Linked DNA regions of Methylococcus capsulatus. The protein of the gene in region 1 interacts with the protein of each later gene in a pairwise test. Links are inferred from orthologs where the notes say so. Each region holds a gene or a part of one and is shown on either strand. Other genes may lie near its edges. The genes, in order: ribD and accC.

Evidence for each region.
Region 2: the proteins of ribD (region 1) and accC interact in binary tests that used the Escherichia coli proteins (3 or more experiments, as listed by UniProt). The link is inferred for Methylococcus capsulatus from one-to-one orthologs.

What each region holds. Positions count from the first base shown.
Region 1 is NZ_CP104311.1:2,618,829-2,632,224, reverse strand. Bases 1,536-4,515 are described here. They hold ribD (bifunctional diaminohydroxyphosphoribosylaminopyrimidine deaminase/5-amino-6-(5-phosphoribosylamino)uracil reductase RibD), read right to left. Parts: upstream 3,598-4,515; coding sequence 2,473-3,597; downstream 1,536-2,472. Other genes in these bases: glyA (serine hydroxymethyltransferase), read right to left, coding at 4,176-4,515; nrdR (transcriptional regulator NrdR), read right to left, coding at 3,625-4,122; N4J17_RS12835 (riboflavin synthase), read right to left, coding at 1,780-2,439; ribBA (bifunctional 3,4-dihydroxy-2-butanone-4-phosphate synthase/GTP cyclohydrolase II), read right to left, coding at 1,536-1,783. Also shown: transcription antitermination factor NusB, read right to left, coding at 1-179; ribH (6,7-dimethyl-8-ribityllumazine synthase), read right to left, coding at 176-655; more of ribBA, read right to left, coding at 668-1,535; more of glyA, read right to left, coding at 4,516-5,432; N4J17_RS12815 (methyl-accepting chemotaxis protein), read right to left, coding at 5,578-7,593; N4J17_RS12810 (ABC transporter substrate-binding protein), read right to left, coding at 7,599-8,885; N4J17_RS12805 (STAS domain-containing protein), read right to left, coding at 8,921-9,247; N4J17_RS12800 (solute carrier family 23 protein), read right to left, coding at 9,288-11,015; N4J17_RS12795 (carbonic anhydrase), read right to left, coding at 11,027-11,743; N4J17_RS12790 (ATP-binding protein), read left to right, coding at 11,867-12,334; pdxJ (pyridoxine 5'-phosphate synthase), read left to right, coding at 12,481-13,224; N4J17_RS12780 (hypothetical protein), read left to right, coding at 13,318-13,396. UniProt on the Escherichia coli protein: Converts 2,5-diamino-6-(ribosylamino)-4(3h)-pyrimidinone 5'-phosphate into 5-amino-6-(ribosylamino)-2,4(1h,3h)-pyrimidinedione 5'-phosphate.
Region 2 is NZ_CP104311.1:2,117,084-2,133,608, forward strand. What follows is about bases 12,062-15,043. They hold accC (acetyl-CoA carboxylase biotin carboxylase subunit), read left to right. Parts: upstream 12,062-12,870; coding sequence 12,871-14,217; downstream 14,218-15,043. Other genes in these bases: aroQ (type II 3-dehydroquinate dehydratase), read left to right, coding at 12,062-12,372; accB (acetyl-CoA carboxylase biotin carboxyl carrier protein), read left to right, coding at 12,373-12,828; prmA (50S ribosomal protein L11 methyltransferase), read left to right, coding at 14,222-15,043. In the rest of the region: N4J17_RS10520 (HPF/RaiA family ribosome-associated protein), read right to left, coding at 1-246; N4J17_RS10525 (Tex family protein), read left to right, coding at 519-2,816; N4J17_RS10530 (alpha/beta hydrolase), read right to left, coding at 2,827-3,837; N4J17_RS10535 (hypothetical protein), read left to right, coding at 4,204-5,016; N4J17_RS10540 (DUF6156 family protein), read right to left, coding at 5,018-5,335; uvrD (DNA helicase II), read right to left, coding at 5,631-7,811; N4J17_RS10550 (YgaP family membrane protein), read left to right, coding at 7,986-8,249; N4J17_RS10555 (FxsA family protein), read right to left, coding at 8,285-8,716; divalent-cation tolerance protein CutA, read left to right, coding at 8,763-9,086; protein-disulfide reductase DsbD, read left to right, coding at 9,071-11,308; N4J17_RS10570 (TlpA disulfide reductase family protein), read left to right, coding at 11,298-11,816; more of aroQ, read left to right, coding at 11,926-12,061; more of prmA, read left to right, coding at 15,044-15,103; N4J17_RS10595 (DUF3426 domain-containing protein), read left to right, coding at 15,151-15,795; N4J17_RS10600 (class I SAM-dependent rRNA methyltransferase), read left to right, coding at 15,873-16,525. UniProt on the Escherichia coli protein: This protein is a component of the acetyl coenzyme A carboxylase complex; first, biotin carboxylase catalyzes the carboxylation of the carrier protein and then the transcarboxylase transfers the carboxyl group to form malonyl-CoA.

The DNA.
Region 1 (13,396 bases):
TGCTCCCGCTCGGGAGCAGTCAGTTCGAAACCGTTGGCATGGCGCCGGTACAATGACTTAGCGAGCTGCAGCTCCTCGACGAATTGTCGTTCGATTTCCGGCAGGCTGTCCCGCGCCAGCTGCCACTGGTAGACGGCCTGCACGGCGGCGCGGCGCGCCAATGTCCTTGCTAGACTCATTCGGCCTCCAACTGCCGCAGCAGATTGACCATTTCGATCGCTGACAGGGCCGCTTCTGAGCCTTTGTTGCCAGCTTTGGTCCCGGCCCGCTCGACCGCCTGCTCGATGGTGTCCACCGTGAGCACGCCGAAGGCGACTGGCAGGCCGTGCTGCAACGAAACGCTCGCCAGGCCTTTCACGCATTCCCCGGCGACATAATCGAAATGCGGGGTGGCGCCTCTGATGACTGCACCCAACGCGATGATCGCGTCGAAACGCCCGGAACTGGCGATCTTTTTGACGGCCAGCGGCAGCTCATACGCCCCCGGCGTCTTGGCGATGCAAATGTCCTCCCTGCTGACACCGTGACGGACTAGAGTATCGACCGCGCCGCTGACCAGGTGATCCACGATGAAACTGTTGAAGCGTGAAGCGGCGATGCATACACGCAGCCCTGCGGCATTCATGTCGCCCTCGAAAGTCTTGATATGAGCCATGTCGATTCCCGATCAGTCGGTTGTCACGTAATCCACGACTTCCAGTCCGTAGCCGGAAAGTCCCAAATATTTCTTGTGCGCTCCCAGCACCCGCAATTTACGCACGCCCAGGTCGGCGAGAATCTGCGCCCCGGTTCCGGTCGTACGCCAGTCCACCCCTGGGTCCTCGCGCTGGCCGATGTCCACGCCGTGGTCCTCCATCTGGTACTGATGAATGCGCTCCACCAGGCAACGATCGTCTTCCTCGTTGCGGATCACGACGAGCACGCCCCGCCCTTCGTCAGCGATCCGCTTCATCGCCGCACGCACGGAGATGCCGACATCGCCGCGCCTCACCCCGAACAGATCGGTCAGCAGATTCCGGCCATGGACCCGTACCAGCACCGGCTCGCTGCCGGCAATGTCGCCCAGCGTAAGGGCGAGATGCAGCTTGTTGTCCAGACGGTCCTGATAAGCGTGGAGGCGGAAACGCCCGTGTTCGGTCGGGAAATCGCATTCGCAGATGCGCTCAACCGTCTGCTCGTTCTGCATCCGGTAATGGATCAGGTCGGCAATGGTGCCGATCTTGAGGCCATGGACCGCCGCAAATTTTTCCAGGTCGGCACGCCGCGCCATCGAACCATCCTCGTTGAGGATTTCCACGATGACTGCTGCCGGCACCAGTCCGGCCAGGCGCGCCAGATCGCAACCCGCCTCGGTGTGCCCGGCACGGTTGAGTACCCCGCCGGGCTGCGCCATAAGCGGAAAAATATGACCCGGCTGGACCAGATCTTCGGGCTTGGCGTCCGGGGCCACGGCGCACTGGATGGTACGGGCCCGGTCGCTGGCCGAAATACCCGTGGTGACACCGGTGGCGGCTTCGATCGACACCGTGAAATTGGTCGAGTGCGGCGTCCGGTTCTCATTCACCATCAGGGGCAGCCGCAATTGCTGGCAGCGCTCACGGGTCAGCGTCAGACAGATCAGACCACGGCCATAACGCGCCATGAAGTTGATGTCCTCCGGCCGCACATGCCCTGCCGCCATGACGAGATCGCCTTCGTTTTCCCGGTCCTCGTCATCCATGATGACGACCATTTTTCCCTGGCGGATGTCTTCGATGATTTCTTCGATCGTATTGAGCGTCATTCCGGGATGAATCCATGACCGCGCAACCATTCGCGCGTGAGTGAACCGGCGGGCCGCGCCGCGCCTTCGCCTTGAATCAGGCGTTCCAGGTACCGCGCCAGCAGGTCCACTTCGAGATTGACACGTCTGCCGGCCTGGGCGTCCCCCAGCGTCGTTACCGCCAGCGTATGGGGAACGGCGTTGACGTCGAACACCGGGCCGTCGACGCGATTGACCGTCAGACTGATTCCATCGATGCAGATCGACCCCTTTTCGGCGATGTATTTCGCCAGGTGCGCAGGCGCATCGATCTGGAATCTGACCGATCGTCCATCCTCGTCCCGCACCCTGACGATACCGATGCCATCGACATGGCCGCTGACGATGTGTCCACCCAGGCGGCTGCCCGGTGTCAGTGCAAGCTCCAGATTGAGCGCCGCTCCAGTCCCGAGCTCTCCCAGGGTAGTGCGTGATAGGGTCTCTCGGGAGACGTCGGCGCAGAAACTGCTCCCGCCGAACTCGACCACCGTCAGGCAGACGCCATTGACCGCGATGCTGTCGCCGAGTCTCACCTCGCTCATGGCCAAGTTGCCAGAGGCGACGGTCAGGCGGTAATCGCCGCCGCGAGGCTCCTTGCGCTGTAACTGCCCCATGGCCTGTATTATGCCTGTAAACATGGTTTCAAGGTTCTCCGGAACCAGCCACCGGTTTCAGCCGCACGGCCGCAGGATCAGCCGCATGTCCCTGCCGACCCGCCGTGCATCCACGATCGCCAGTTCCTGGCGGTCCGCCATCCCGGCCAGACCGGGCAGCCGGAACAGTCCACGCGCCTCGTCCCCCAAAACACAAGGGGCGAGATAAACGGTCCACTCATCGACCACGCCAGCCAACAGTAGCGCTCCGTTCAGGGTAGCACCGGCTTCGAAAAGCACCTCGTTGAACTCCATCCGTCCCAGCAGGCGCAGAACGGCCGTCAGTTCCGGTCTCCCCGCGGCATCGGGCTGCACCTCCAGCACTTCGGCGCCGGCATTGAGCAGTGCTTGCCGAGCCGGAGGATCGCTCGCCGTGGTCAGCACCAGCGTACGGCCGGCCTGCCGGAAAACCCGTGCGTTCGCTGGTGAGCGCAGACGGCTGTCCAGAATCACTCGCGCCGGCTGCTCCAGATCGGTCGCTTCATCCGGCCGGGCGGAGAGCAAAGGATCGTCGGCCCGCACGGTGCCGATCCCGGTGACGATGGCGGAGCTGCGCGCCCTCAGGCGATGGACGTCTTGCCGTGCCACTTCGCCGGTGATCCATTTGCTCTCACCGGACGCCAGGGCGGTCCGCCCGTCGAGGCTCATCGCCAGTTTACTCCGGACGAATGGCAACCCCGAACGCATCCGCTTGATGAAGCCTGGATTCAGGCGCTCCGCCTCCTGCCACAGCAAACCACAGGAGACGTCGATGCCGGCCCGCCGCAGCCGTTCGAGACCTCGTCCGGCCACCCGCGGATTGGGATCCTGCATGGCCACGGCCACACGGCGCACGCCCGCCTCGATCAGGGCATCGGCGCAGGGCGGCGTGCGGCCGTGATGCGAACAGGGCTCCAACGTCACATAGGCCGTGGCATCCCTAGCCCGCTCCCCGGCATCCCGCAGCGCCACGATCTCGGCATGAGGGCCGCCGGCCCTTTGATGCCAGCCTTCGCCGACCACCTCGTTTCCTTGCACCAGGACGCAACCCACCCGCGGATTGGGATCGGTCGTATACAAACCCTTTTCGGCCAGGCGCAAGGCGTGCGCCATGAAGCGGTGATCTTCGGGAAACCAGTTCACGGCATCAGACGAAGGGACCATCGAGGAAGACACGGATCGCCCGTTCTTTTAGGCATCGAAAGCATCCGCCTGCCTGCCGGCGGTTTCCGAATCCGGCTCGCTTTCCAGGCGGTCGATCACTTCACGAAACTGGTTGATGTCCTCGAACCGGCGGTAGACCGAGGCGAATCGGACGTACGCCACGTCGTCGAGCTGGCTGAGCTCGCTCATCACGTATTCGCCGACCAGTCGGGACTGTACCTCACGCTCACCCCTCGCAAGGAGGCGCTTTTTGATACGGGTAATGGCGGCTTCCACCCGGTCGCTGGATACGGGGCGTTTTTCCAGGGCACGCAACATACCCGCCCGCAGCTTCTCCTCGCGGAACGGCTGCCGGCTGCCATCCGATTTCACTACCCTGGGCATGTTGAGCTCGGCTGACTCATAGGTGGTGAAGCGCTCCCTGCACTCGCCGCATTCGCGGCGACGACGCACCTGGTCCCCCTCCTGCGACAACCGGGAATCCACGACTCGGGTATCTTGAGCACCGCAGAAAGGACACCGCACAGGCGAAACTCACCCCTCAATGGCTGCGGAGCGCCGGCCAACGCCTCGTATTTTCAATCGGCATAGACCGGGAAACGCCGGCACAGATCGGTCACCTCTTCACGCACTTGACCGATGACCGTTTCGTCTCCGGGATGGTCCAACACATCGCACATCCAGCCCGCCAGCAAACGGCATTCCTCGACCCCGAAGCCACGCGTCGTCACGGCGGGGGTACCCACCCGGATACCGCTGGTCACGAAGGGGGACTGCGGGTCGTTCGGCACCGCATTCTTGTTGACGGTGATATGCGCCTTGCCCAACACTTCTTCGGCCAGCTTGCCGGTGAGTCCTTTTTCGCTCAGATCGACCAGGAACAGATGATTCCGGGTGCCGCCGGACACGATGCGGTAGCCGCGATGGCTGAAGGTCTTCGCCATGGCGTCGGCGTTCACCATCACTGCAGCCTGGTAGTGCTTGAAATCCGGCTGCATGGCTTCCTTCAGTGCCACGGCCTTCGCCGCGATCACATGCATCAGCGGACCACCCTGAATGCCGGGAAAAACCAGTGAGTTGAGCTTTTTCTCGAGGTCGGGGTTGGCCTTGGCCAGAATCAGGCCGCCCCGCGGACCACGGAGGGTCTTGTGTGTGGTGGTGGTCGTCACGTCGGCGATCGGCACCGGATTGGGATATAGACCGGCCGCGACCAGTCCGGCGACGTGGGCCATGTCGACCATGAGCCAGGCGCCGACCGACTCGGCGATCGCGCGGAAACGCTGCCAGTCGACCACCTGGGAGTAGGCGGAGAAGCCCGCCACGATCATCTTCGGGCGATGCTCCCGGGCCAGCTCTTCGACCTGCCGGTAGTCGATTTCGCCGGTCTCCGGCTGCAGCCCATACTGGATGGCATTGTAAAGCTTGCCTGAAAAATTGACCTTGGCGCCGTGGGTCAGATGTCCGCCGTGTGCCAGGCTCATGCCCAGCACCGTATCGCCCGGATTCAACAAGGCCATGTAGACGGCGGCATTGGCCTGCGAACCCGAATGCGGCTGGACATTGGCGTAATCGGCCCCGAACAGCTGTTTGGCACGCTCGATGGCCAGAGTCTCCACGACGTCCACGTACTCACAGCCGCCGTAATAGCGCTTGCCCGGGTACCCTTCCGCATATTTGTTGGTTAGCGCAGTCCCTTGAGCCTGCATCACCCGCGGGCTGGCATAGTTCTCGGATGCGATCAGCTCGATGTGGTCCTCCTGCCTGCGTTCCTCGTCCTGGATCGCAGCCCACAGTTCGTCGTCGAATCCGGCAATCTCCATACCCTTGCTGAACATGGGAACCTGAACCTCTTTCCGTCGGAATGAAAAAACGCGCCGTGGCGGCGCAAGATCGAACGCGTAAGTTTACACCGATTGATTGCCGGCTTCCAAATGCGTTTGCCGGTGGCGACCGGAAATTTCACCGTCATACCAAAGCACATCACGACAAACGGAAAATGGCGATCTCCTTGCGCAGCTCGGCGATCGCCTTCTCCAGCCGCTGCGAGGCCCGGTTCGTTTCATCCAATGTCTGCGCCGACTGCATCGCACTTTCCGACAAGGCCACCATGGCATCGCGAATCTGGAGCGCGCCGGCCGATTGCGAGCGCATACCTTCGTGCACGGCATCGAAGCGGGGCGTGAGCTCGCCCACCTGTTCGATGATCCGGGAAAACTGCTGGCTGATCCGGCTGGTCTCATCAACCCCCCGGCGGACCTGCTCGGAAAACTTGTCCATTTCCATGACCCCGACCGATACTGCGGCATGCATCTCCCGCACCACGGTCTCGATGTCCTGGGTGGCCACGGCGGTTTGATCCGCGAGGCGGCGGATCTCACGGGCGACGACGGCGAATCCCAGACCGGACTCTCCGGCTTTTTCGGCTTCGATCGAGGCGTTGAGCGATAGGAGATTGGTTTGTTCGGCCACCCGCTTGATGGTAGTGGTCATGGTGGAGATGTCACTGGCACGCGCACTGATCGCATTGAGCTTGTCGGCGATGGAACCCGTGGACTCGGCCAGAGTGCGCATCACCTGTTCCATGTCGGCCAGCTCATTCCGTCCTGCATTCGCCATCTCGGCCGTGCTGCCGGCCATGCGGGTCACGTCCGCCATCGTGCGCAACAGCTCTTCCGAGGTCGCCGAGATTTCCCGCGATGCCGCCGCGATCTGATTCGTGGTCGCGCCGAAGGCCGATATGTCTTCCTCCTGGGCCCGGTTCATCGCCGTCAGCGTATTGGAGGTCGACACCAGCTCAATGATGGATTTCTGCACCTGTCCGACCAGCGAATTGAGATAGGTCGTCATCCGCCCCAAAGCCCGGAGCAATTTGCCGGTTTCGTCGTTGCGGTCGCTGTGGAGATTCGCCGTGAGGTCACCGGCGGCGACCGTCTCTGCGGCGGCAATGGCTTCGCCCACTGGGCGCGAGATGGTACGCGAGACCAGGGACGCCGCCAAAGCGGTGGGAATCAGCAGCAACGCCAACAGTCCGCCATTGACCAGGCGCTGGGTGTCCACCAGAGCCAGCGCTTCGTCCACGTCCATCTGCACTGAGAGACCCCAGCGGAAGGACGGCAGATATGTCCAGCTCGCCAGCACCGCTTCCTCGAAGAGGTCTAGAATTTCCCCGAAATCGCGGTTGCCGAGGACGGCTTTCTGGATACCCTGGCCTCGGCGGTCCCCCATCTGGATACGGAGCTTCTGCGCCGCATCGGGCTGGTGTCTCAGCGGCGAAATGATGCGTATCTCATTGTGGTCGAGGAGACCCACCACCGTCTTACCGGTATCTCCCAGCCCGCTGTAGTCCAGGAGCGGCGCGAACACCTCATCCGTATCCAATTGCAAAGCGATGATAGCGACAAGCTCTCCCCCCCTGTCGAAGAGCGGCGTCACGACGTATCCCACCGGCTTGTCACCACCCGGATAGGCGCCGAAATCGGAGATTTCGGCATCGAGCAGCGTCGTAGCGTTCTGCACCGCTTTGGCAAGCGGTGACTCCTTCAACTGGCCTTCAAAAAGGTTTTTCCCGAGCTGCTGGACCGGATGCAACTGATACAGGACATCCCCACGCGGATCGAAGGCGATCAGATTCCTGAAAGCCAGATTTTCGATCATGAAGTCCAGTACGGGGCGCACCTCCGCATCGAATGCTTGTTGTTCCCTGGCATAACGTCCCGGTTCCAGCCGGTACTTCTGCAAGGCGTTGATCGACGAGATCAGATAACGGTCGTTGCGCAACACCACCGCCGCCCGTATCCGCTCATAGGCATAGGTTTCGACGTCCTCGGCCTTGGAAAGGGCGATGAACATCAGCTCACCCTGGACCCGGTCGCGCAGCGCCTCCGCGGAAAGGTTATTGGTGACCAGGGTCAATACGATGGCGGGAACCGTCGCCAGGATCAGAAACCAGCGGAGTATGCGCCCCGCGATGGTGCCTTGTTCGAGCCAGGAAGCCATGAATTTCACCGCTGCCTGTCCTTGCGTCCGGCGGTCGCCACGGGAGGCACGGGATTCGCCCAGTTATGGTTCCAGCGCAGATAGAGTTCATTGAGAAAATTTTCCCACTCCCGTCTGCTGCGGGTTCGGGGATAGGGCACGGGCCTGATGGGGTGATCCGTCGACCAGACGATTTCGACCTGGCCATTGTCGAGGATGCGCCCGATGTTGAACGACCGCCAGGTGTGGCGGGTGGAAGGATCGATCGTCACCACGCCCTCGGGGGCATTGAGACTCTGGCCGAGAATGTATTCGTTCACCAGAGCGGCCTCGGGCGATCCCGCCTCCCGCACCGCCTCGGCCCAAAGCAATATGCTGAAATAGGCCGTCTCGGGGAAATCCGCCGTCACCCGGTCCTGGCCGTAGCGATCCCGGAAACGCCGGACGAACGCGGTGTTTTCCTCGCGGGCCACCGCCTGAAAATAACCCCAGGCCGAATAATGCCCGGCAGCATCCTGCGGCGGAATATCGCGGAGTTCCTCCTCCCCCACCGAAAGCGACACCACAGGGACGTCTTTCGCCTGGATACCGGCTTCCCGCAGCGCACGGTAGAAAGCCAGATTCGATTCTCCCGCAATCGTGCTGATGACGACATTCGGACGCAGGGCGGCGATTTTCCCGACCGCGCCGGCGACGTCGCTGCTGCCGAAGAAAACGTATTCCTCGCCCACGATTTCGCCGTCCAGCCCCTTGATCCAGTCCCGCAATACGGCATTGACGCTGTGCGGCCAGACGTAATCCGACCCCACCAGGAAAACCCGCCGTCCCAGCTTGTCCAGGCTCCATTTCAGGGCGGGGACGATCTGCTGGTTGGGGGACAGCCCCGTGTAGATGATGTTCTTGGAAATCTCCAGACCCTCATAGGCCATGGGGTAGATCAGCAGATGGTTGTATTTTTCCACCACCGGCTTGACGTTTTTTCTGCAGGCCGAAGTCCAGCAACCGATGATCGCGCAGACCTTTTCCTCGGTGATCAACCTGCCCGCCTGCCTGGCGAAAGTACCCCAATCCGATGCGCCGTCGGCCACCACCGCTTCGACGCGACGCCCCAGCAGGCCACCCCCGGCATTGATTTCGTCGATCGCCATGAGTTCAGCATCCACCGCTGATTTCTCGCTGATGGCCATGGCGCCGGTCAGCGAATGCAGTATGCCAATCCTGATAGGCGGCCGGGCATGTTCGCGAAAGCCCCATGCGCCCGCCAATGCGGCCACGATCACGAACGCCGAAGCCCAACCGACCAGCTTTCTCATGGCAGACACCCGCAGCGCCGCGCCGGCATCTTTGCTCAGGTCACATGTTCCAACGACGGATAGATCGAAAACAGCCGACTGAATCCGCTGATCTCGAAAACATCGTTGACCGCCGGGGTCAAGGCGCAGAGTTTCACCGAACCTTCCGCTTCCTTGAGTTTCTTGGCGATCAGCAGAAAGACCCGTAAACCGGCGCTGCTGATGTAGCTGATGGATGAAAGATCCATCACCAGGTCGCGGTTCCCCGTCTCCAGCCAGGCCAGCGCCTGTTCTTCGAAGGCACGGGACGCGGCGGCGTCGATACGGCCGCTCAGGTGCGCGACAAGCATCCCGCCCCGGGTTTCACAAGTAATATCTAGCATCGGTCTACTCCAGGCAACAAATTGAAATACAGCGAATGAATCATTCGACGAAAGTCAGGCGCAGCTCCGCCAGCCCATTGGAAAGCTCACGCGAACGCACCCTGTCTGCAAGCTTGTAAAGCAGATAGCCCGCCATTTCCAGAATCCCCTTGTCGGACTCCAGCAGCGCCTCGTGGCTGGGGGCATGGGTGGAGACCGGTATCACCTCGCCGCGGTAGCGGGCGACGACGGTGAACGTGAATTCGTCCACCAGGGTTTCCACCTCTACGACGCCCTGACCTTGTTCGTTCCGAGCCACGAAACCGTGATCATGGAGAATCTCGAACGCCTGCCATATCGCATATTCGCTGCGTCGCACGACATCGGCGCGAGCGCCCCAGGCCCGGCCCTGCCGATCCAGGTAACCGACGACGTCGTCGAGCTGCGATTCCCCCAGGACAAACGATCGCCGCTGCCGCGTCCCTGCGCCGATGCGGAACACCCCCGACAGCAACGTCGCACCGGCCACCCCAAGAGCGACGCTCGACTGGGTCACCGGCACCAGAAAGGCAGGCAGTTCTTCACGGTAATAGTGCTTCAAAGGCTCATGACTGATCCCCAGCAACAAGCCGATGCCAACGGTAAGAATCTTACGGTTGTCGAGCATACGCGATGCGATCATCTGCAAGCCGGCCAGCAGGGTGAAGGATGACAGAAACACCGCCGCCGCCCCGATCACCGGCACGGGCAGCACGAACCACAACATTGTGATCTTGGGTACGAAGGCCAGGGCGATCAGGATACCACCGAGCCAAAAGGCGATATGGCGGCTGGTACAACCGGTGGCGGCGGCGAGGGAGACGGCGCCGCCGCTTGAGGTGAGCGGCAGACTGTTCACCAACCCAGCAATGAGGTTGGAAACCCCTTCGGCACGGATGCCCCGCGAAATCTGCGCCATGTCGGGACGCCGCCATTCCGAATCGTTGAAACGCTGGGCGGCGGCGAGAGCGCCGAATCCGTGCAGGGAAAAAGCCAGACCCAGCACAATATACGGCACGATCAGCGTCGGGTCGAATGCCCAGCCGAAGGTGGGCAACCGGGGTAGCGCCAACAGAGGCGTATCCTTGTAGCGCTCGGCGTCTTCAGGCCGAACGCCGTCGACCAGGACACTGACGGCCAAACCTGTAGCCAAGCCGGCAAATGCCGAAAACAAGCGCAGGCTGCCGGACGACCAGACATTGCAAACGATCATGACTGCAAGCGCGAGAAATCCGACGGCGATGTCGTGCTTCCATAGCCCTCCGGGCGCATCGATGCCGCCGAGCAGGGTGACCCCCTTGTAACCGAGGCCCAGGCCGATCAAGGTCACCGCCACGCCAGCGAGTTCGACCGAAAATACGCTGCGCAGCCGCCGGAACACCTCCCCCAACATGACCTGCGCCGCCCCCATCACGCCCACCATGCCGAAAGCAAGTTCCAGCCCTCCGCCAAGCCGCGCCAGTTCCATGGTCGCAAACGATGCCGAAGTGGCCTGCAACGGGCAAAAGTAGCCGGAACCGATACCCAGCCGCCCGGCCGCCTGCAACATCACTCCGATGCCGGAAACCAGGAGCGTGGTCGCCATCAGAATCTGTGAATCGTGGTCACCGATGTTCTCGGTCCTCACGAACAGTGGTGAAATCGCGAGATAAACGCCCAAAAACGACATCTGCTGCAGACCCACGAACACGGCGATCGCGGCCGGCGGTCTGTCGTTCAGCCAATAGACGATGTTCTCGGGCCGCTTCATTCGGGACGAGATCAGTCGGCGACGGGGAGGAACTGCGAATTGTCACCGGTGGTCACCCACAGGTCTCCGGATTCGAGATCGAACCACCAGCCCTGCAGGAAAAGCCGCCCCTTCTCCACCGCCTCCCGGACCCATGGATAAGTCAGCAGATTCCCTAGAGATCCCTGAATGGCCGCGCGCTCCACCAGATAGGCATAGTCTTTCAGCCGCTCCAGAGAGACCTGCCTGAGCCCCTCCCCGCTGGCATCCGGCACATACTGCCAGCAAGCGTCCATGGCCATAGATACCCACTCGCCGATGAAGTCGCTCTCGAACTTGGCTCCGGTTGCCATGTCGAGCAAGGCTTTGATGCCACCGCACTGGGCATGCCCGAGAACGATGATATGGGGCACATGGAGATGACGGACGGCGTATTCGAGCGCCGCACCCACCCCATCGGGGGCCAATGAGGCATGGTAGGGCGGCACGAGATTGGCGACGTTGCGCACTACGAACAGATCACCTGGCGCCACGTTCATGAGCAAAGCCGGATCGACCCGTGAATCGCTGCAGGCGATCATGAGCGCGACCGGACGCTGCCCCTGCTCGACGAGCTGCTGCATGTGTTCCGGGTAGTGGCCGTAAAAACGTTCCTTGAACCCTTGGACGCCGGAAATGAAACGTTCGAGATCGCAGCAGGAGTCTTCAACCCCGCCTTCCTCCTTGCCTTCGCTGTCAGACTCTTGCACGATTCGTATCCTTGTAGAGAGTGGATGCGGTCCGCGCCCGGCCCGCCGCGTCGAGAGACGCTTAAGTCAAAAGCGGCGTTATTCTACACCGGTTTTTTTCTGACCCAATCCACATCGAGCGCCATGGAACCGAACCAGCCCGACGTGCAATGCGCCAAGTTCGAGCGCACCATCGAAGCCGGCATAGCGCCACTGATCGAGGTCATGGAGCAGCTGGAAGCATTCTGCTCGGCTGCGGGCGTACCCGAACCAGTCACGGTCCAGTTGAATCTGGTATTGGAAGAGTTGGCGACCAATACCATCAAATACGGATACCCAGCGGGTGAGCGGGGGGAAATCGGCGTTTGCCTCACCCTCCACGGCAGCCGCGCCTCCCTCACCGTCACCGACGATGGCGATGAGTTCGACCCCACGATCGCCCCGTCTCCCGATATCCACAGCAAGCTGGAGGAACGCGCCATCGGCGGCCTGGGGATTCTCCTGGTGATGAGGATGATGGATTCGATCGGCTACCGGCGCTGCGATGGAAAAAATGTCGTGTCGGTGACCAAGCGTCTAACCGCTGTGGCGGGCGAGCAAGCCGGGGCTTAGCTCAATCGTATCGCGCCACCCGGGCGCCGTAGCGGGGATCCAATGAAATTGCGCAGATCAATTGATAATATGCCGCGTCAATGTCAGCCGAACTGTGGACTGTCCGGTCCCGGTTCGATTCCCCTTAGTACGTCACATCACCCAACGTGAAATCCAAGCAAGCCATCAGACTAGGCGTCAACATCGACCACGTGGCGACGATCCGGCAGGCGCGGCACACTTCTTACCCTTCGGTCCTGCACGCCGCCTTCGTCGCCGAACAGGCTGGTGCCGAAGGGATCACCGCTCATCTGCGCGAAGACCGCCGGCACATCCAGGACCGGGATATCGAGCTGCTTCGTGACCACATCGAGACCCGGCTCAATCTCGAGATGGCCGTTACCGACGAAATGGTTGCCATTGCCTGCCGTGTGAGACCCCACGCCTGCTGCCTGGTGCCGGAAAGACGGGAGGAGCTCACGACCGAGGGAGGGCTGGACGTAGCGGGGCATTTGGACCGGATCGGCGAAGCGTGCCGCCACCTCGGCGACGCCGGCATCGAGGTGTCTCTGTTCATCGACCCGGATCCCCCCCAGATCGAGGCGGCAGCCCGCGCCGGTGCGCCGGTGATCGAACTGCACACCGGCCGTTACGCGGATGCGGAGACCGACCGGGAACGATCCGCCGAGTTGGAAAAACTACGCCATGCCGCGGCGGTGGCAGAGGCATTGGGACTGCAGGTCAATGCGGGACATGGCCTGACCTACGCCAATGTGGGCGCGATCTGCCGCATTCCGCAAATCGTCGAGCTGAACATCGGTCATGCCATCATCGCCCGGGCGTTGTTCTCGGGGCTAGAAAAAGCCGTGGCGGACATGGTGGACATCATGCGGAGGGCCCGGTACAAATGAAATTGACCGGCCGCGGGCGATCTGTCATATTTGAAAATCAGTTCCGGTCCGGCTGAACCGCTGTGAGTAGGTGCAAACCAACCTTCAACGCCCATGGATAACAAGGGAAGCAATGTCTCCCAGAGCCGTCCCCGTCCGGACTGCGGCGGAATCGTGCTCGCCCGGCCGAGCA
Region 2 (16,525 bases), 500 kb from region 1 along the record:
TTCGTGAGCCTGTTTGTCGTGATGTTCCCGGCTGACCACCAGATGCTTGTTCGGGACGGCCAGGTCGATGCGCACATGGTAGAGATTACCCTGGTGCTGGTGATGGTGCTCGGCTTCCACGGCGACCCGGCAGCTGATGATGTGGTCGCAGAACTGCTCCAGTTTGTCCGCTTTTTCGCGAATCCGGGTTTCCACCGCGTCGGAGTGCGGAATGCCACGAAACGTAATCTCCAGAGGTACTTGCATAATCGATCCCGATAACTGTTCGATGAGTATGAGCTTGGGAAAAGACATCGGGCCGGTGGTCTTCGTCTTTTTGGCGTTCATGTCCAGCCGGCCCGCGTTTCCCGGTCGCGAGGCGCACGTCAAATTGCGGCGCAATTGTGCATTATGGCATTGCTTTAGGACGGTGTCGAACGGGGCTTGCCCGGCATCTTCCCGAGGCCGGCGGTGTCGCAAGGGATCGGGACTGTTAAAATCCAGGGTCTTTTACTGGCTCTATCTAAGGATCCAAGACGATGGACGTGATCGCTCGTATCGCGCAGGAACTCGGCGTTCAGGCACGCCAGGTACAAACGGCGGCGGCACTGCTGGACGAAGGCGCCACCGTGCCTTTCATCGCGCGCTATCGCAAGGAAGCGACAGGGGGCCTGGATGATACCCAATTGCGTACCCTGGAAGTACGGCTCAGCTATCTGCGGGAGCTGAACGACCGGCGCGCTGCCATTCTGGCCAGCATCGCCGAACAGGGCAAGCTGACAGCGGAGCTGGAGCAGGCCATCCGTGAGGCCGATACCAAGACCGCTCTCGAAGACTTGTATCTTCCCTACCGGCCGAAGCGGCGTACCAAGGCTCAGATCGCTCGTGAGGCGGGGTTGGAGCCTCTGGCCGATGCGCTGCTGGCAGAGCCGGGGCTCGATCCTCTGGCGGTGGCGGCCGGCTACGTCGACGCCGGCAAAGGCGTGGCCGATGCCGGCGCAGCTCTGGACGGTGCCCGTCAGATCCTGATGGAGCGCTTTGCCGAGGAGGCGACCATAGCGGGCGAATTGCGCGAAAAGGTGTGGAGCGAAGGGTTGCTGGTTTCATCCCTGGTCAACGGCAAGGCGCAGGAAGGAGCGAAGTTCAAGGATTATTTCGACTATGAGGAGGCGCTGGGGAGGATCCCTTCGCACCGCGCCCTGGCCCTGCTGCGCGGGCGTAACGAAGGCGTCCTGGTGCTGGGTCTGCAGGTGGCCAAGGACGAGGAATCCGGCCACCGGTTCGCCGAACATCGCATTGCCAGTGCTTTCGGCATCGCCGACCGCGGCCGTCCGGCCGATGGCTGGCTGTTGGAAACCGTGCGCCTGGCCTGGAAGGCAAAGCTCCTGACCCGCATCGAACTCGATCTGATGCAGCGCCTGCGGGAGACGGCAGAGGCCGAGGCCATCCGGGTGTTTGCCAGCAACCTGAAGGATTTGCTGCTGGCGGCGCCGGCCGGGCAGCGTGCCACCCTGGGGTTGGATCCAGGGTGGCGCACCGGCGTGAAGGTCGCTGTGGTCGATGGCACCGGCAAACTGGTGGCCACCGACACGATCTATCCGCATGCCCCCAGGAACCGTTGGGACGAGTCCATCGCGACGCTGGCGGCGCTGATCGCCCGTCACGGCGTCAGCTTGGTTAGTATCGGCAATGGTACCGCTTCGCGCGAGACTGACCAATTGGTGGCCGATCTGATGCAGCGCCATCCGGAACTGGGCGTGACCCGGGTGGTGGTGTCGGAGGCCGGGGCCTCGGTGTATTCGGCGTCGGAGCTGGCAGCGCATGAGTTTCCCGAGCTCGACGTGTCGTTGCGGGGTGCGGTGTCCATCGCTCGCCGCCTGCAGGATCCGCTGGCGGAGCTGGTCAAGATCGAACCCAAGTCGATTGGCGTCGGCCAGTACCAGCACGATGTCAACCAGACCCAACTCGGCCGTACCCTCGATGCGGTGGTGGAGGACTGCGTGAACGCGGTGGGGGTGGATGTCAACACCGCTTCGGTCTCGCTGCTGCGTTACGTCTCCGGCCTATCGCAGAGTCTGGGTCAGAATATCGTGGAATACCGCAACCAGCATGGGCCGTTCTCCAATCGGGAGCAGTTGAAGAAGGTCTCGCGGCTCGGGCCCAAGGCCTTCGAGCAGGCTGCCGGCTTCCTGCGCATTGCCAATGGCGAACATCCGCTGGATGCTTCCGCCGTGCATCCGGAAGCCTATCCGGTGGTGGAGAAGATCGTCCAGCGCACCGGCAAGGATATTCGCGAGCTCATCGGTAACGTGGCCTTCCTGCGCAGCGTGAATGCCGAACAGTTCACTGACGAGCGCTTTGGGCTGCCCACCGTCACCGACATCCTGCGCGAACTGGAGAAGCCCGGCCGTGATCCCCGGCCGGAGTTCAAGACCGCCCGTTTCAAGGATGGGGTGACCGAGCTCAAGGACCTCCAGCCAGGTATGCGGCTGGAAGGGGTGGTGACCAACGTCACCAATTTCGGCGCTTTCGTCGATGTCGGCGTGCATCAGGACGGTCTGGTTCACATCTCCCACCTGGCGGACCGGTTCGTGCGCGACCCGCGCGAGGTGGTCAAGGCCGGGGACGTGGTTCAAGTGAAGGTGCTGGAGGTCGATGTCCCGCGCAAGCGGATCGCCCTGTCGATGCGCAGCGACGCGGTGAAGAGCGAAGCGGGGCCGCCGCGTCCGGAGGCGAGAGGGCCGGCCGGCAAGCCGCGCAGCAAGGCCACTCCGCAGCCGGTACCCCAAGGCGCCATGGCCGAGGCGCTGGCGCAGGCCTTGAAGCGCGGGCGCTGAGTTTACCGTTTCAGGTGCCGTCCGCTGCCGGGAGGTCTTTGGCGGCCTGGCGTTCCTCCCCGGATGGCAGCGGCGCCGCCGGTGTCGTGATCCAGGCCGCGATGTCACGCCAGGGCCTCTCAGCCTGGAGGTCGCGCAACAGCAGGTGGTAACCCTGGCGGTAATAGGCGAAGCGGGTGCCGGCTGGAAGTTTGTCCAGCAGGATCATGAGCGGCGCTTTCGGAATGATCTCGTCGCGCTCACCATAGAGCACGAGGGTCGGAATCTTGAGTCCTGAGACACGTTCCTGGGCGGTGTCCATCAGGTCTGCCAAGCCTTTTATCGCGTCGACCCGGGTGGCTTTGATGACGTTCGGATCCCGCCCCAGTCCGCGGAGCATCTCGATGTTGTCCGATGCCATCACCCCCAGTCCTTCGCCGGTGATGCGCAACCAGGGGAGGGTATGCGAGCTCACAGCCAGCAACAAGCTTTGGTACCACGGCATGGTGTTGCGCGACCATACCGCCGGCGCGGACAGGATCAGGCCATCGACGCGTGGCGGGCGGGCGGAGGTCATGGTGACGATGGCCACGGCGCCGCCCATGCTTTCCCCGAGCAGATAGACCGGCACGCCCGGATGTCGAACCCGGACCTGGCCGACGAAGGTTTTGAGATCCCCGGTATAGGCCTCGACTCCCGCCCAGAGGCCGCGCCCCGGCGCCAGCCCGAAGCCGCGTTGGTCGTAGGCGTAGCAGCCGATTCCCTGGGTCTTTAGATAACTGCCCAAAGGCTCGAAAGCTAGGCTGTAGTCGTTGAAGCCGTGGACGGCGACGATGACGGCTTTGGGCCGTGTTCCGGGCGGCAGCCAGTGCCGGACCGGCAGCACCGCGCCATCGGGGGCGATGAAATGGCCGGCGTACAGTCGCGGCGGCGCCACATTCGGGCCGGGATGGTTGACCACAGGGGTACAGGCCGCCTGTATCATGAGGAGTGTCAGGCAAAGTACGGCACGTCTGGGTGCGATGACGACACGATGGTCCATAGCGGACGTGGCGGTGAGGAGACGAATGGGAAATTATACCGCCGGATGGCAAACCTTATGAGGCGAAAAAATCAACCAGGGACGAGCAGTCGAGTGAGAAGACGAGAGTGCAAGACTTGGGAGAGGAGAAGGTGGTCTTCGCGAAGAAGAAGTGTGTCGGTCCCCGGCGTACCCCAGAAAGGCAAAGCATTCGTTTGGTGAGTACACAAAATCCATGCCATTCATTCGACGCGCCGTGTCTTCGTGGATCGGCATCAGTCTTTCCGGTGGAACCGGGGTCGGGGCTGTGGCAATCGCCCCGGTTTGTGTGGGATATCACCTGATTTGCCGTCGCTGAGAGAGGCCATGGTTGTTTCGACGACGTGCATGCCGTCCAGGAAGTTCGGGGGGGACCTCATCCACTTCGCGCGGGACGCTTACGGTTCGATCGAGGTGGTCGATACGTTCGGTGTACGGACCTTGCATTTCGGTACACCGGCGCGGCAAAGCGCCATGTGTCTACAGGAACCGGACCGGGTCGAGCTGCCTTATGTGCGGGCGATGCTGAGCGCCTTACTGTTCCATCCCCAGCCTTCCGACGTTCTGTTGCTCGGGCTCGGTGGCGGTTCGCTGGCGAAGGCATTGTTCCAGCACTTTCCGGCCTGTCAGATCGACGTGGTGGAGCGGCGCGGGGTGGTCGTCGAGATTGCCCACCGGTTCTTCGGACTGCCGTTGCACCCGCGGTTATCCGTCACGGTCGGTGACGCTGGGGAATTCGTCAAACAGGCGGGGAGGCTTGCCGCCTACGATCTCATTCTCGCTGATCTGTTCGACGGGGAGGGCATGGCCTCGCCGGTGGCGGAGGAGTCGTTCTATTTCGGCTGCGCGGGTATGCTACGGCCGGCCGGCGTGTTCGGCATCAATCTCTGGGGTTCGCAGACCGCAGCTTGCAACCGGGCTCTGGATATGATGAGAAAAGCCTTTGACGGGCCGGCATTCCGGCTGGCGGTTCCGGGGCGGGGTAACCTGATCGGGTTTTCGCTCGCCTCCGAACCGAAGCGGGCGGCCATGGATGCGATGGAACAACGGGCACGCCGGCTCGAGACGAGGCTGGGCATCGAATTCAGCCGTTTTCTATGGGCCTTGAAAGCTGCGGGCCGGGCGTTTCCCAAGTCGGAGTCCAGGACACGGGGCGGCTGACTCAGTCCATTGCCGCGCCGGCGAGGCGTAAGCCGTCTTCGTTGAAATCCAGGACGGTCAGCTCGCCCTCGGCATCGGTGATTTCCGCGCGCCTGAGTTTGCCATTCCGGTGATAGGCATAGCGGTGCTCCATCTCGACCTCGCCGTAAACCATCTTCTGCAGGCCGACCAGGCGGTCCTGGTCGTCGAAAAACCCTTGAAAATAGGTGTTTCTGTGGCTGAGCTGTTCCGGTTCGAGTTCGGTCGTCAACTTGAGAGGGAGGTTCACACCGCTGTAAGTCAGGAAGAACCGGCAGGTGGCGGCGATCGCTTCGGACATGGTTGCACCCAGGGCTTTATTCGTGGAGCGACGATGATGGCATAAGTGTGGGCTGGCGTGGAATGGCGGGAACTGCGTGAAAAGACTTGCTTGTTTCCGGGTTTTGACCTGCCGTATCCGGAGCGGAACCGGTTCGTAGTCCTCAAACCGTGCAAATCATGGGCTGGCTTTGTTGGCATCGGTCTTGCTAGATAGCTGGCGCATAACCTCACTTTTGGCCTGGCGGCAGAGTGTCTTTGAACTGAAGAACTGTCATGGATGCGCCACTTTCCGCCAGCTTTTTTTGTGGGTGCGTTCAGATTGGTTCCAGGTTGGCGTAGGCCAGCATCAGCCATTTGGCGCCCACCTCCGCGAAATTGACATGGACCCGCGCCTGGGCTCCGTCGCCCTCTTGTTGCAAAATCACGCCCTCGCCGAACTTGCCGTGGCGGACCCGCTGGCCCAACCTGAATCCCCCGCGAGCGCCTGCGCCGGGCATGGCCGACGTATCGGCCGACTGCATCGCGGATGCGACAGGCCGGCTGACCCCGCCCTTCATCCGGACCTCTTCCAGACAGTCTGGCGGCAGTTCCCGCAGGAAACGGGATCGCCGCGGATAGGTCTCCTTGCCGTAGAGCCGCCGGCACTCGGCGTGGGTGATATAGAGCTTGCGCCGCGCCCGGGTGATACCGACGTAGCAGAGGCGGCGTTCTTCTTCGAGGCGGGCGGGGTCTTCCAGCGACTGCAGGCTGGGAAACAAGCCTTCCTCCAGGCCGACCAGGAACACCAGGTTGAATTCCAGGCCCTTGGCCGCATGCAGGGTCATGAGCTGGACGCAGTCCTCGCAACTTTCGCCCTGGTTCTCGCCGGCCTCCAGCGCCGCGTGGGCGAGGAATTGGTCGAGGCCACCCAGTTCGGGATCGATCAGCGGATCCAGCTCGAACTGGCGGGCGGCGCCGACCAGTTCCTCCAGATTTTCCACCCGGGCTTCCGCCTGCTCGCCTTTCTCCTTACGGTAATGTTCCAGTAAGCCGGAGCTTTTGACCGCGAGCTCTACCTGTTCCCACAGCGCCCGCCCCTGGGCCGCGGCGGCCATGGTTTCGACGAGATCCAGGAATCCGGCCAGGGCGCCTGCGGCCCGGGCGGGCAGCACGCCGTCGCCGATCAACTTCTCCGCGGCGGCCCACAACGACAGCTGCTCGAAGCGCGCCAGTTCGCGGACGAGGTCGAGGGTCTTGGCGCCGATGCCGCGGGTCGGAGTGTTGATGACCCGTTCGAAGCCGGGATCGTCGTGATGGTTGGCTATCAGCCGCAGGTAGGCGAGGGCGTCCTTGATCTCGGCGCGCTCGAAGAAACGCAGGCCGCCATAGACCCGGTAGGGGATGCCGAGGGCCAGCAGCTTTTCCTCGAACTGGCGCGACTGGGCGTTGGAACGGTACAGAATGGCCGCGTCGCTGCGCCTTCCGCCTTCCTCCACCCAGCGGCGGATCCGCTCGATCACGAAACAGGACTCGTCCTGCTCGTTGAAGGCGGCATAGACCGAGATCGGTTCCCCCCGGCCGCCTTCGGTCCACAGATTCTTGCCGAGCCGCCCCTCGTTCCGGGCGATCAGAGCATTGGCGGCGCTGAGGATGTTGCCGGTGGAGCGGTAGTTCTGCTCCAGGCGGATCATCCGGTGGCGCGGGTAGTCCCGCCGGAAACGGTGCAGGTTTTCGATCTTGGCGCCGCGCCAGCCGTAGATGGACTGGTCGTCATCGCCCACTACGCTGAGATTGTCGCGGTCCTGGGTCAATAACCGTAGCCAGGCGTACTGCACGCTGTTGGTGTCCTGGAATTCATCGACCAGCACGTGCTGGAAGCGTTCCTGATAGTGTGCGAGGGCGTCGGCGTTGTCGCGCAGGAATTCGTGGGTGCGCAGCAGCAGCTCGGCGAAATCCACCAGGCCGGAACGCTGGCACAGTTCCTCATAGGCGAGATAGATCCGCCGCATCTGCTGTTCGAACGGGTCGTAGGAGTCGGGCAGGTTCCTGGCCCGGCGGCCTTCATCCTTCTGGGTGTTGATGTACCACTGGATCTGGCGCGGCGGCCAGCGCGCCTCGTCCAGTTCCAGGGTTTTGAGCAGCCGGCGGATCAACCGGTACTGGTCGTCGGAATCGAGGATCTGGAAGCCCTCGGGCAGTCCGGCTTCGGGCGCATGGCGACGCAGGAAACGGTGCGCCAGGCCGTGGAAAGTGCCGACCCACAGGCCCTGAGTCGACAGCTCGAGCAGCGCTTCGATCCGCGCCTTCATCTCGTTCGCGGCCTTGTTGGTGAAAGTCACGGCGAGGATGGCATGCGGCGAGACGCCTTCGGCCCGAAGCAGCCAGGCGATGCGATGTACCAATACGCGGGTCTTGCCACTGCCTGCTCCGGCCAGCACCAGCAGCGAGCGGTCCGGTGCGGTGACGGCCTCACGCTGGGCTTCGTTCAGGGGAGCGATGATGTCGGTGATGTCCATGACGGGCATTTTACACCCGTCTTGCGCAATACCTGGGGAGCCTGCACAATCGAGAAGCTTTACCCCAGGGATATGGCCCAATGCGCCGTGCCCGTTTTCCTCGCCCGGCCCTCCCTCCGCAGAGGGCAAGGGTTTTCCCTTAAGCGACCGCACGTTCAAGAGGAGGTTATGACAATGGCTTTTGATTATAAGAAAATGCTAAAGCGTGAGCTCAACGTCGGCCTGAAAGATCGCCAGTACCGCATGATAGGCGGCGCCGTAGCGCTGCTGCTTTCAGTGTTCCTCGGGAATATCTTCCTGCTGCTGATCGGCATCGTCCTCGTGGCCACCGCACTCATGCGCTGGTGTCCGGTGTATTCCGGGCTCTCCAAGAGCACCGTCGATCCGAATGAACCGGCACCCGATAGCGGTTCCCATTCCGGCACCGAATCCCACTGATGGACAGCGGTCCTCCGGCGCAGGGATGCGCCCGGCTAGTCCTCGCGTCGGAACTGTCCTTCGAGGGTTCGGGCGCCGGAATCCGGTGAGTCCGGTGGCTGGAAATCCCGGAGCATGTGCTCGACGAGATAGGCCGCAATCAGCCGGCGCGATGCCGGCAGCAGCAGGATAAGGCTCGCCCCGTCGGACAGGAAGCCGGGTATCAGAAGAAGAATGCCGGCAATCAGGATCAGACCGCCTTCGATCATGTCCTGTGCAGGGATACGCCCGGCTTCCAGGCTTTGCTGGATGCGAGCGAAGGTTTTCAGTCCCTGGGTTTGCATGAGATAGGTTCCGGCCAGTGCTGCCGAGCCGAGCAGCAGAAGGGTCGGCAGAAAACCGAGCACGCTGCCGACACGGATCAAGACGTAAATTTCTGCGATCGGCAGCAGCAGTAGCGCCAGGATGGCGAGTTTCAACGGATTCATCGATACGGGTTTCTGTAAACTTTAAACAACGGGCGCACTTTTTCCCATGACATCGGTCTACTGTCTAGTCGTTTGCAGCTGTCCGGATGAGGAAACCGCCGGTGTTTTGGCGGAAGGGTTGGTCGAAGGGAGACTGGCGGCCTGCGTGAACATTGTCTCCGGGGTACGGTCGGTCTACCGGTGGCAGGGTGTTCTCGAGAAATCGGCGGAATGTCTTCTGTTTGCCAAGACTCGGGCGTCCCGTCAGGTGGAACTGCAGACCTGGTTGAGGGCGCGGCATCCTTATGAACTTCCAGAAATCATCGCGATCCCCATCCAAAGCGGATTGCCGGAATATCTCGAATGGGTCGGAACATGCGTGACGCCGTGAGATGGATCGGCCTGCTCCTGGTTTTTGGGCTGGCCAGTGCGCCTGTGCTCGCCGTAGACGGCCGTGACCTCCTGTCGCCGGAGCGGGCGTTCCCGGTAACTGCTCGGCAGTCCGGCGCCGGCATGGTTTCGCTGGCGTGGGACATCGCCGACGGCTATTACCTCTACCGGAGCAAATTCAAGTTCGCATCGCGCACCCCAGGTGTCCGCCTCGGCGAGCCGGTCTTTCCGGCAGGCTACAAGAAGCAGGACGCATTTTTCGGCGAAGTCGAAACTTACCGGGGACATGTCGAGGTCCAGCTACCTCTCGTTGCGGAATCCGCACTGCCGGAGTCGCTGGAACTGGAGGTGACGGTGCAGGGCTGTGCCGATGCCGGTGTCTGCTTCCCACCGTACCAGCGGCGGATCGGGGTGACAACCGCTGCGATCGGCGGTGGTGGGGCGTTCACGCGGCTGGCCGGTGCGCTCCGGGGTATCGGCAGTGGGCCGGCGAACGGGGACTTGCTGCCGGCGGATCAAGCGTTCCGCTTTTTCGCCGAGGCGCCGACCGGCGACGTCCTCCGGCTGAGTTGGCAGATCGCGCCCGGTTATTACCTCTACCGCGAAAAATTCCGCATTGTCTTGCGCGATTCCGAGGGCGTCGCTCTGGGGGGCTATGCGTTCCCGCGCGGGGAGCCGAAGATCGACGAAGAGTTCGGCGCGGTGGAAATCTTCCATGGCGAGGTCGCCGTTGACATTCCCTTGGTCAGGACCGACAGCGGTCCTCGCACCCTCACCCTGGAGGCCGGCTTCCAAGGGTGCGCCGAGCGGGGCGTCTGCTACCCGCCGATGGCGAAGACGGTCGAGCTCGCCCTGCCGGCCGCTGCGGAAGGAAAAAGTGTCTCGGCGGTGGCCGGAGCGACCGTCATCACCGAGCAGGACCGCATTGCCGACGGGCTCTGGCGCGGTTCGCTCTGGCTCAACATGCTGAGTTTCCTCGGTTTCGGCGTCCTGCTCGCCTTCACCCCCTGCATTTTCCCGATGATCCCGATTCTTTCCGGCGTCATCGTCGGCCACGGTCATGCCATCACCACGCGCCGGGCGTTTTCGCTGTCGCTGGCCTATGTGCTCGCCCATGCCTTGGCTTACACCGGCTTCGGAGTTCTGGCCGCCCTGTTCGGTGCTAACCTCCAGGCCACATTGCAGAACCCATGGGCGATCGGAGCTTTCAGCGGCCTGTTCGTGGTGCTGGCGCTATCCATGTTCGGCTTCTACCAGCTTCAGCTCCCGATCGCCCTGCAGTCGCGGATCGCGGCGCTCAGTTCGCGGCAACAGGCGGGCAGTCTGGCTGGCGCGGCCGTGATGGGACTGCTGTCGGCCGGCCTCGTGGGGCCTTGCGTGGCGGCACCGCTGGCGGGGGCGCTGATCTACATCGGCCGGAGCGGCGATGCGCTGCTGGGTGGGGTCGCCCTGTTTTCCCTTGGCCTGGGCATGGGACTGCCGCTGCTGGCAATCGGCACCTCGGCGGGCAAACTGCTGCCCAAGGCCGGCATGTGGATGAATGCAGTCAAGTCGGTGTTCGGCGTGGCCATGCTGGCTGTGGCGGTATCGATGCTGGAGCGGATCGTCCCCCTGTCCCTCGCCATGCTGATGTGGGCGCTGCTGCTCATCGTGCCGGCCGTATACATGGGGGCGCTCGATGCCCTGCCCGCGGGGGCTTCGGGCTGGCGCAAGCTATGGAAAGGACTGGGTGTGGCGATGGCCGTCTACGGCGTGTTCATGCTGCTTGGAGTGGCGGCTGGCAGCCGCGATCCATTACAACCTTTGCGGGGGGTGGCCGCTCCCCCGGCTGCCGTCGCCGATGCCGGTCCCCCGCCTTTCTTGAGGGTGGCGAGCCTGGCGGAACTGGAGGCTCGTCTGGATGAGGCCGCTTCTGCCGGACGCTGGGCGATGCTCGATTTCTACGCCGATTGGTGTGTGTCGTGCAAGGAGATGGAGCGTCACACCTTCAGCGATCCTGCGGTCAAGGCGAAGCTGAAAGAGATGGTGCTGCTCAAGGCCGACATCACCGAAAACGGCGATGAGGACCAGGCATTGCTACGGCGCTTCGGTCTGGTCGGTCCGCCGGCGACGCTGTTTTTCGGTCCCGACCGGAGCGAGCGGAAACCTTTCCGGCTGGTGGGCTTTACCGAGTCGGAAAAGTTCGTCCATCACCTCGAGCGGCTGTTCGACGGTGTCCGATAGGTTCGTGCTGGTTCTGGTCGCTGTGTTGGCCCTTCTGGCGGGGGCGCTGGCGCAGCGTTGGCTGTCGGTTGCAGCGCCCGACTGGCAGGGGCCGGAATCGGTGTTTCCCGACCTTTCCGGCCACCCCGTGCGTCTGTCCGATGAGCGTTCCGAAGTGCTGCTGCTGAATTTCTGGGCAAGCTGGTGCGAACCGTGCCGGGAGGAAATGCCGGTGCTGGACGACCTCCATGCGGAATTCGGGCCGCGCGGGCTCAAGGTCGTCGGTCTGGCGCTGGAGGACCGTGAGGCGGTTGCGGCGTTTTTGCGGCAGCTGCCGGTGGGCTATCGTATCCTGGTCGGTGAGCACGGTGGCGATACGTTGGCGGCGCACCTCGGGAATGCCGGCGGAGGCTTGCCCTTCAGCGTGGCTTTCGACGGCCGCGGGCGGGTGCTCGCGACTTTCCTGGGGCCCCAGACGAAGAACGGCTTTCTGGCCGCCATCGGGCCGCGGCTCATGTCGCCCCGATGATGCCGCCAACCGGCCTGTTGCTGCATTTGTGGACAAGATACTGTCATTTCGGCAGAATACCGCCGCCTGTTTGGGCGATTTCATCGATATTTAAGAGCTGGCACGCGCAATGGCGGGTATCTTGGTGCTGAACGGGCCTAACCTCAATCTGTTGGGGGTGCGTGAGCCCGGCATCTATGGCAGCGACACGCTTTCGGATATCGAATCGCGCCTGGAGGCACAGGCCAGGGCGGCGGGCATGCCGATCGATTTCTTTCAGAGCAATGCCGAACATGCTTTGATCGAACGCATTCACCAGGCGTTCCGCGACGCGGTCGACATGATCATCATCAATCCCGGTGCGTTCACCCATACCAGCGTCGCTTTGCGCGATGCGCTGCTGGCCACCGCCGTGCCTTTCATTGAAGTACACATTTCGAACGTGCATGCGCGCGAGCCGTTCCGCCGTCATTCCTATCTTTCCGATATTGCCAAGGGGGTCATCTGCGGATTGGGCCCCGTGGGCTACGAACTGGCGCTCCAGGCCGCCCTGCAAATGACATATAGGTCGTTATAGATGGATATTAGAAAAATAAAAAAACTGATCGATATCATCGAGGGATCGGATATCGCGGAGATCGAAATTCGCGAAGGGGAAGAGTCCGTCCGGATCAGTCGTTACACCTCCAGCCTCGCGGTCCCCGCCGCCTTGGCGGCGGGGACGATGCCAGCGGCGGTATCCCAGGTTCCCACCGGGCAGCCGGCACCGCCACCCACCGAAGCGGCCAAGGAAACTACCGGCCACGAGGTGCGATCCCCCATGGTGGGCACGTTCTACCGGGCACCCTCTCCCGGTTCCAAGGCGTTCGTGGAAGTGGGGCAGCGGGTCGAAGTCGGCGACACGCTCTGCATCATCGAAGCGATGAAAATCCTCAATCAGATCGAAGCCGACAAGGCCGGCATAGTGACCAAGATTCTGGTGGAGAACGGTCAGCCCGTGGAGTACAACCAGCCGCTGTTCGTGATCGAATAGCCTTCGGCCCGTTTCGGCTCAACAGTCTCCAAGGTACTCACTATGCTAGGTAAAGTCGTCATCGCCAATCGCGGTGAAATCGCTTTGCGCATCCTCCGTGCTTGCCGCGAGCTTGGGATCAAGGCCGTCGCCGTACATTCCGAAGCGGACCGCGATCTGAAGCACGTGCGCCTGGCCGACGAGTCGGTCTGCATCGGACCGGCGGCCTCGCGTGACAGTTATCTGAATGTTCCGGCGATCATCAGTGCCGCCGAGGTCACCGATGCTCTGGCGATCCATCCCGGCTATGGCTTTTTATCGGAAAACGCCGATTTCGCCGAAAAGGTGATTCAGAGCGGATTCATCTTCATCGGACCGAGGCCGGAAACCATCCGCATGATGGGAGACAAAGTCGCGGCCATCGAAGCGATGAAAAAGGCCGGGATCCCCACTCTGCCGGGCTCGGACGGCCCTCTGGGAGAGAACGAGCAAGAGAATCTGGTAATCGCCAGACGGATCGGTTTTCCCATCATCATCAAGGCTGCCGGTGGCGGTGGCGGGCGCGGCATGCGGGTCGTGCACAGCGAGGCCAGTCTTGCCGCTTCCATTGAACTGACCCGGAGCGAGGCCGGCGCCGCGTTTGGGAACGACATGGTATACATGGAGAAGTTTCTGGAGAATCCGCGCCACATCGAGTTTCAGGTGATCGCGGATTCACACGGCAACGTGGTTCATCTGGGGGAGCGTGACTGCTCCACCCAGCGCCGTCACCAGAAGGTCGTGGAAGAAGCGCCGGCACCCGGCATCACCCAGGCACAGCGGGATGAGATGGGCATGCGTTGCGTGCAGGCATGCAGAGAGATCGGTTATCTCGGCGCCGGCACGTTCGAATTCCTCTACCAGGATGGCCAGTTCTATTTCATCGAAATGAACACCCGGGTCCAGGTCGAGCACCCCGTGACCGAAATGGTCACCGGCTTCGACATCGTCAAGGAACAGCTGCGGATCGCCGCCGGCGAGCCGCTTTCGATCCGTCAGGCCGAAGTGGAAATGCGCGGGCATGCCATCGAATGCCGGATCAATGCAGAGGATCCCGTCAATTTCATGCCATCGCCGGGGCTGATCGAGCAGTTCCATATGCCGGGCGGGCCGGGTATCCGTGTCGAGACCCACATCTACAACGGCTATCGTGTTCCGCCGTATTACGATTCCATGATCGGCAAGCTGATTGCCCATGGTGAAACTCGCGCCGGAGCGATCGCCCGGATGCGTACGGCCTTGAACGAGATGGTGATCGGCGGAATCAAATGCAATATTCCGCTGTTGCTCGATATCGTCAACGACAGTGCTTTCGAGGCGGGCGGGCAGAACATCCATTACCTAGAGCAGAAGCTGGGGCTCAAGCACTAAAGTCATGTGGCAGCAGTTGATGGTGACCGTCGACGAGGAACTGGCCGAAGATGTGTCGGATGCGCTGATGGATGCCGGCGCCTTGTCCGTCAGTTTCCTGGACGCCGGGGATCAAGCGTTGTTCGAGCCTCCGCTCGGTACGACTCCGGTGTGGACGCAAACCCGAGTGGTGGGTCTGTTTGAGAAGGATGGCGACTTGGCAGCAATCCGCTCGGCGCTCGGTGGGCAATTCGGCGAGGAAAGGCTTAGGGACTGGAGCGAGGAAACGCTGGCCGACCAGGTCTGGGAGCGGGCCTGGCTCGAACATTTCCACCCCATGCGTTTCGGCAGCCGGTTGTGGGTCTGCCCAACCGGTTTCACGGTCGAGGAAACCGATGCAGTGGTCATGCGGCTGGATCCGGGGCTGGCGTTCGGCACCGGGACCCACCCGACCACCGCGTTGTGCCTGGAATGGCTGGATGCGGCGGATTTGCACGGTGCATCGGTGTTGGATTATGGCTGTGGCTCCGGCATCCTGGGCGTTGCCGCGGCGTTACTCGGGGCCGCCCGCGTCCATGCCGTCGACATCGATCCGCAGGCGCTGGCGGCCACCGTGGAAAACGCCCGGCAGAACCGCGTCGGGGACCGAATCGAGGTGGCCTTGCCCTGGGATCTGGTGGACGGCGAGAGCGACATCGTATTGGCGAACATACTGGCCAATCCCTTGATGGAACTGGCCGATGCCTTGCGGTCGCGGTTGCGGCCGGACGGCCGGATTGTACTCTCAGGCATTCTGGCGGAGCAGGCGGACGCTGTGGCCTCTGTGTATGCGCGAAAAGGCTTCGAAATGGAACCCGCCGTGCTCAGTGAGGGCTGGGTCCGGCTCGCTGGGGTCAGACGGACTTAAAGGTGTTTACCCGCTGCCCCTCCTGTGGTACGGCTTACGGAATCTCGGTGCGCCAGCTACGGGAAGGGCGGGGTGTCATGTTATGCGACCACTGCGGTCGTGTTTTCAATGCCCTCCCGGGACTGGAGGAGAGTGTTCCCGATCCGTATTCGCAGCCGCCGAAGGCCGGGGCGGGACGCTGGTTCCGGGGAGGGACGAGAGGATATGATCAGTCCCCCCGCCCGGGGTTTTTCCTCCGGCTGGCCTGGGGTGTCGGCAGCATCGCCCTGGCGATCGCTCTGCTCGGCCAGGTGGCCTATTTCGGCAGCACTCGATTTGCCCAGGATGAGGCTCTGCGGCCATGGCTGGTGATGCTGTGCAATGCCGTAGGATGCCAGCTACCGCCCTACAGCGACGTCGAATCCATCCAGATCGTTGAGCGGACCCTACGGCCGGTGCCGGCCACCGGCGGCTACGAATTCCGGCTGGTCATGGCCAACCAGTCCACGGCGGCCCAGGTGTTTCCTTCGATCGTCCTGCGTGTGGTCGACCGGCAGGGGAAGCCGGCGGCGGGTAGGGTGTTTTCGCCGGCGGAATACCTGCCGAAGGGAACCGGTATGTCCATGATGCCGGTCGGGAAGTCTCTGGAAGTCCGCCTGGAACTGGCGAAGCCCGCCCGGGACATCAGCGGTTTCACCTTCGAATTGATCTGACCCTGTTCCAGGCGTGTCCCCTTCGGGAACCGCCTTTTCTTTATTCAAGCGCCAATGGTGCTTGGGTTGGCGACTGTATGTCTGAATTGTCGGTATTGCGGCTGAAGAAGAACGAGGAGCGTCGTTTGCGGGCGGGGCACCTGTGGGTCTTCAGCAACGAAGTGGATGGCGAAAAGACTCCACTCAAACGGTTCGTTCCCGGTGAATACGTGGTGGTGGAGGATTCCCGCCAACAGCCGCTGGGCTTGGCTTACGTCAACCCGGAATCGCTGATCTGCGCGCGGCTTTTGAGTCGCGACCACCGCGTGGCGATCGACCATGCCTTTCTGTTAAAGCGCCTGAGCCGGGCCCTGCATCTGCGCGAAATGCTTTTCGCCAAGCCTTATTACCGTCTGGTGTATGGTGAAAGCGACGGCCTCCCCGGCTTGGTGATCGACCGTCTGGGCGACGTGCTGGTGTTGCAGGCCAGCACGCTCGGCGCGGAGCGGCTGCAGGACCCAGTGATGGAGGTGCTCGACAAGCTGCTTTCACCCCGTACCCTGGTGCTGAAAAATACTTCGAGTCTGCGCCAGTTCGAAAAGCTTGAGAATTACGTGCGGGTGCTGGGTGCGCCGCTCGAGGGGCTGGTGCCGATCGAAGAGAACGGCGCGAAGTTCCTGGTCGATCCCGTGGGAGGGCAGAAGACGGGGTGGTTCTTCGACCATCGCCAGAACCGTGCCGTGGTGGCGCA